2 regions of the Pelosinus sp. sgz500959 genome follow, and region 2 is predicted to be linked to the other one. Evidence: riboswitches for the same ligand, from Rfam matches in the RefSeq annotation. Region 2 holds a riboswitch; the other holds the start of a gene.
The links. A riboswitch is a leader RNA that binds a small molecule or an ion and turns the genes downstream of it on or off. The one in region 2 is predicted to bind cyclic di-GMP.
Positions count from the first base shown of each region.

Region 1: it holds a riboswitch for cyclic di-GMP, as region 2 does, so the genes downstream of both, ACAN52_RS18675 (LysM peptidoglycan-binding domain-containing protein) here and ACAN52_RS20555 (methyl-accepting chemotaxis protein) in region 2, are expected to answer to the same signal.

Region 1 is NZ_JBGJZL010000015.1:20,934-24,103, forward strand. Features, by position in the region: gene ACAN52_RS18665 (formate dehydrogenase subunit gamma) at 1-381, shown strand, start outside; gene ACAN52_RS18670 (formate dehydrogenase accessory protein FdhE) at 371-1,099, shown strand; gene ACAN52_RS18675 (LysM peptidoglycan-binding domain-containing protein) at 1,325-1,861, opposite strand; cyclic di-GMP riboswitch class I at 1,969-2,054, opposite strand; gene ACAN52_RS18680 (Crp/Fnr family transcriptional regulator) at 2,152-2,847, opposite strand; gene ACAN52_RS18685 (4Fe-4S binding protein) at 2,952-3,170, shown strand, end outside.
Region 2 is NZ_JBGJZL010000021.1:12,863-16,032, reverse strand. Features, by position in the region: gene ACAN52_RS20555 (methyl-accepting chemotaxis protein) at 9-1,850, opposite strand; cyclic di-GMP riboswitch class I at 2,148-2,235, opposite strand; gene ACAN52_RS20550 (ATP-binding protein) at 2,375-3,170, opposite strand, start outside.

The DNA.
Region 1 (3,170 bases), on a different contig from region 2:
TTTTTGAAAGAATTTCCTAAAGAGTTTTTGGGCGGTCATGCCAATTTGCCAGAGCAAGGTCGGTTTAATTCTGGTGAAAAAGTCAATTCCTTACTGATCTTGATTGATGGTGGGATATTAACGATCACTGGTTTCATGATGTGGTATGCTGATTCCATTCCCCTTGGGATTATCCGCTGGGCGTATCCTGTGCACGATATTGCCGCATTTTTGATGATGGCTGTTATTGTTGCTCATATGTACCTTGGCTTGCTGCATCCAGGATCAAAAGAAGCGATTAACGGGATGTTGAGTGGTACAGTATCACGTTCTTTTGCGAAGTTACATCATGGGAAATGGTATCGAGAAATGACGCAAAAGGAGAAAAAAAGTGATCAATAAAAAAGAATTTACTGAGATTTTGGAGTTTCTTGAAGAGCATATTGCCCAGATTGATATGGTTCCTGCCGATGATGTACTGCAGAATTTATGGCAAACACGATTGGCAAACGATGAGTCAGCGTTAAGAGAAAATGAATTTCCTCTTAACGCAGCAGTTTGTTTGGTCATTGAAGTGATCAGCGATCGTGAAAAAAAAATATTGCCCACTATTCAGGCAGAACAATTAGTATTGCGATATTTAGATCAGCAGTCGATTCATCCAGACTGGCAACAGATTGGTATTCTGCCCGAAAATGGTGATATTTATGTACATTTATCCTGTAGAATAGCCTTAGAGAAAATGGCTAAGTTGGTGACGGATGTTGTCTCTTTAGCAAGTTGGGATAATAAAGAGTGCCCAGTATGTGGAGATAGCCCCGCCTTTGCTTGTCTGGAAAAAGGGCAAGGAAAACGTTTGTTAGTGTGCGGGGCCTGTCTGACACAATGGAGATATAAACGTATTGGCTGCGCTTTTTGTAATGAGGAAAATCCTGAGAAACTAAAAATTGTAACTGCTGAGGAATTCCCTGGATGGTCGGCTACAGTCTGTCTGACATGCAAAGGCTATCTTAAAACAGCAGACTTACGTACACTAACCTCCACTCCTAATTGGTATAAGGCTGTAATGGAAACCCTGCCTCTTGATTATGCATTGACACTTCATGAAAAAAGTACATAGTTTTTTGAAATGATAGCAATCAGCAATCTGTTGCTATCATTTCATTTTCCCTTAAAAACTCTTTTAGGGCCAGCTGCTTTAAAAGAATGAATCGTTTTGCTGGTGGCTACACCTAAGCAGTTCTTGGCGTATTATTGAATAATAACGGCAGAAACTCCTGCAAAAATTCTAATGAGATTTTTTGCAGGAGTTTTAGATCATTTTTAAATCTTAAATTGGAGATTTTTAGAATTCATTTTTAAAATTATTTGTGGAGATTCTGAATTCTCCTTTACTACTAGCATTAGTAGGCACTTTTAAGGTTTGCCCTGCATAAATGGATGCACTATGATTGAGGTCGTTTATTGTCTTGATTGTATAGACCAATTCTCGTATATCTTCTTTATCTGAAGCGTACCGTGATGCAATACTCCATACCGTATCGCCACTGGATACTTGTATATTCACGTAATTTACAGTGGGTTTTTCGGCATTGCTAAAGGAAATGTTTAGTATATTGATCAACAAAATTGCGAAAATGCTTGTAATAATGAATTTCATAATCGTATCATTCAGCATACTATATGGATGGGAAGCATTCTTTTTCTGATCAAAAGGAATGACGATACCCATTTTTTTAGGTTGAACTTCTATGCATTTTGTAGATTCTTCGTCAAAAATTTCAAAATGATGCTTATAGTTAGTGAATGCTTTTATTAAGATGTCTTTGTCAAAAATCTCGCCTAGTTTCTTATATGACCAAGATCTTATATCGATATTCATAAAAATACCACCTTTATCATCATTGATCGATTGTATATGGATTTTCATCACAATAGAAATAAAAAAAACAGGCATTTTGCCTGTTGCGCATCCTAGGAAATCCTATAAATGGCAACCTGGCAATCATAGATATTACATCCTTAGACCCATAGTTTTGCGTCCTCATCTTTTGATAAGTTTGCCGAAATAATTCAATTATTGCTATAATGTTACAACTAATGTCACAAATAGTCAAGACTTTTAACCCAGAAATATAGGACAAAAGTCTTAGATATGTCGAAAAAAATATTTTATGAGTCGGCAATCTTCTTTAAGGTTTCAAGGTCATGAATTTTTATTGATGTACGATAAAATTCAATAAGACCTTCATCTCTCATACGCCCCATTTCTCTTGATAAAGCTGTTCTAGAGACGTTTAGAAAATCGGCTAAATCATTACGACTTAAGGAGAGATTAAAAACCTGTTTCTCTGCTAATCGACACTGTTCTAGAAGATAGGTACTTATCTTTCCTCGCATACTGCTGATTGTAAGGTATTCGACTTTTCGATTTAGTAAAAGAGCTTTTTCCGATAGTATTGATAACATATTTTTTATAAGTTGCGTGTGGCCTGTGCAAGTATTGGCACAACTGCCTGCAATTTTATCAGGAGCCAAAAATATGACAGAACAAGGGGTTTGAGCAAATACGCTTGCAGGCCAAATTTTCTTGCTTGAAAATGCAATCATTTCGCCAAAAATATGACCAGCTCTTAGCGTCGTCATCACATTCCGGCTACCAGCTACATTTTCTTTTATAACAACGGCTTCCCCCGTAAGTAAAACACCTAATCCTGTAAAAGGCTCACCGCCAATCGTAATATAACTATTTTTCTTATACGTATAGACTTTAGGTTGTAGGCAATGAATCATACTTTCTAATTCATTTGCTGAAATACTGTCAAATAAGGGGGATCCCATCAGGATCTTGCCAAGATTATTACACAAATTTATCTCCACCTTGTTTTTGGTAGCCAAGGATACCGTTTTTTTTATTATATTGTATTACAATGAGATAGAAATACAAGATATATTGCACTGGAGGAAATGTTATGTTACGAGAAATTGTGAAAATAGATGAAGAAAAATGTGTTGGCTGTGGGCTTTGTACCTCGGCTTGTCAAGAGGGAGCCTTACAACTCATTGATGGAAAAGCAAAGTTGCTATCGGATGCATACTGTGACGGTCTTGGAAAGTGCTTGCCTAATTGTCCTGTAGGGGCTATTACAATTGAGAAGCGTGCTGCAGTTGCTTTTGATAGAGAAATTGCA
Region 2 (3,170 bases):
TGCGGAAATTAAATTTTAAATTTACTAACAGCTCTGTTCAGATCCATTGCTAAATGAGCTAGTACTTGGCTGGATGAGGCGATTTCCTCCATTGATGCTGATTGCTCTTCCGTTGCAGCGGATACTGTCTGTGCTTCTCCAGATGCCTTTTTGCTTAGATTATCAATTTGTTTCACTGAATCGACAATCTTCTGACTGCCAATAGCCATCTGCTCTATGGCGACAGATATTTCTTCGGTTTGACCAGATACTTTTGTTACGACATCCGCGATTTCTTGGAATGCTTTTCCGGACGCATTAACGACTTCAGCTCCGAGCTTAACTTCACGAGTACCATCGTTCATGGCTACTACTGCTCTTTCAGTATCACCTTGAATTTCGTTAATTAATGCGGCAATTTGTTTGGCTGCATTTTGGGATTGCTCCGCAAGCTTGCGGACTTCTTCTGCAACTACAGCAAAACCACGCCCTTGCTCACCTGCTCGAGCAGCTTCGATGGCAGCATTTAAGGCCAATAAATTAGTTTGACCAGCAATACCGGAAATAGTATCTACAATTTGACCAATTTCCTTCGATCTTTCCCCTAATCCTGTTACTACCTGTGCCGAAGCAGTAACAGTTTGCTCGATTTGAGACATCTGATTTATCGCTTTATTGATCGAGAGATTACCTATCTTTGCCTTATTAGCGGCCTGAGCTGATTGCTCAGATACTTGATTGGCATTAACAGCAGCTTGCTGAATATTAGTCGCTATTTGCTGCACCACGGAAGATGTGTCTTCAGCGACTCTTAATTGTTCTTCTGCACCATGTGCCACATTGTTAATGGACACGGCAACCTGATTTGCTGCCTGGGCTGATTCTTCCGCACTAGCGGTAAGTTCTTCCGACGACGCAGCGACTTGCGCGCAAGAATCGACTACACTGCGGATTAGTTGTCGCAAATTTTCCAGCATAGTATTAAAACCCGCAGCTAATCTGCCGATCTCGTCGCGTCTCTGGATGTCAAGCGACGATACAGCAAGATTCCCCTCTGCAACTTCTCTTATTTTCCCTAATATCAATTGAAGCGGCTTTAATAGACGCCCTAAAAAGATTGTAGCAATAATAATGACTATAATGAGCACAAAGGTTGAAACCCCGATAATTTGGGCGATGATTGTCTGGGTGACTTTTTCCATAAGAGTCGTGGGGATGCCACTAAAGATCATGCCGATCACTTTGCCATTGGCTCCCACAAGCGGTCCATAGGCAGAAGTGTAGTTTTTTCCTTGGATTTCGTTAGTGCCGACATATACCTTTCCTTCTTTTAATACGGTCTGAATGATAGCCGAATTGTCAAGGGGGGTGCCACTCAACCGATTTCCGTCCGCACCTGTAATCGTCGTTGCCACTCTATCATTCTCTAAAAACAACGTAAATTCAGCCCTAAACATTTTTTTTGCTTGGTCAACAATCTCATTTTGACTGATGACATAGCCGGTGGAAATAACCCCGACTAAAGCCCCTGTTTCATCGTACAACGGTGCCCCTGCTCGCACCGAAAGCTTGACTACTTTCCCTTCCTCAATGCCTACAAAGGATTTTCCGGAGATAGCCTGGGATACATTGACCTGATTGGCGATGTTATCATCGGCCTTGGGGATTTTCCCCGGTTCGTGAGTCCGCATTATGACAAAACCTCTAGGATCGGTGATGAGCATGTAATCTAGTTTGCTTTCCCGCATCAGCGGCGTGGTCATGGCAAACAGCGCCTGAGCATCACGCCGTTTGGCAGCGTCGATGATCTGCTGATTCCTCGAAAGAGCACTAGCATGCCCGAGGGCATTGGCCTTATAAATATCAAACATTTCTATCATACCACGGTAACGCTCATCCACGTTCTCGCAAGCATCTTTCTGTAAATAAGATTGGGTAGTATATACTGCAAATCCAGAAATAAAAAAGGCGCTGACGACCAAACTAACCGCAATCCCAACTACTAGTTGAAACTGAATACTACTCCTATCTATCTTAGTAATTGTCTTTAAGCTAGTAATCCATTTCATATTGTAAAAAATCTCCTTTGTTAAAAACAAATTATACCCTCATTATAAATAAAAAAAAGTAGCATCTCATACCGAAAATGCTACTTGCAATTAAAAATTGGAAGCAACCTGGCAATCATAGATTTTTAAATCCCTTAGACCCATGGCTTTGCGTCCCTGACTTTCGACAGGTTTGCCCAAATATGTTATTTTTTTATTACATTATATTACACCATATTACATATATAGTCAATCAAGAGAAAGACGATACAAATCCACGGATATTGTAAATGTTAAACTACGATATCCTAAATTCATACTATTCTTATCCACAAGTTAAATTTTGTCTACTTCTCGAGCCACTTATCAATTAATTCAATAAACTTATCTAAATCAATCGGTTTGGAAATATAATCATCCATGCCAGCTGCCAGGCATTTTTCCCGATCCCCTTTTAATGCATACGCCGTCATTGCTATAATTGGCGTATGAAAAAGTTTCATCGCGTTCTCCTTTTCTCTAATTATAGCTGTTGCAGAATAACCATCCAAATACGGCATATTGATATCCATTAAAATGATATCAATATCCTCTTTTTCAAATACCTCTATCGCTTCCTTACCATTTTCCACTACAATAACATTAAAATCATTTTTTTCTAATAGTATCGTTACCACATTTCTACTTACTCCATCATCTTCAGCAAGTAATACCATTTTAGGTTTTAAATTTTTAGACTGAATAAGTTCGCGCCGGACAACAGCTTGCTTACCCACTTCAAATTCATCATCCATTCCAAATTCGGCTGTAAAAAAGAAACTACTTCCTACTCCCTCCTTACTTTTTACCCCTATTTCTCCATTCATAAGTTCAATTAGTTTTTGAGAAATCGCAAGTCCAAGTCCCGTTCCACCAAATTGTTTCGTATGAGAATCATCGATTTGACTGAATCTTTTAAATAATTTATTAAGTTTTTCATCAGCAATTCCAATTCCAGTATCAGTGACCACAAACTTTAAATTCACTTTATTATTATATTTTTTCTCAATATCAACATCGATTACGATTTGACCATGTGATGTAAATTTAACGCCATTACCGACTAAGTTGGAAAGTACTTGTCGTAAACGAACACAATCACCG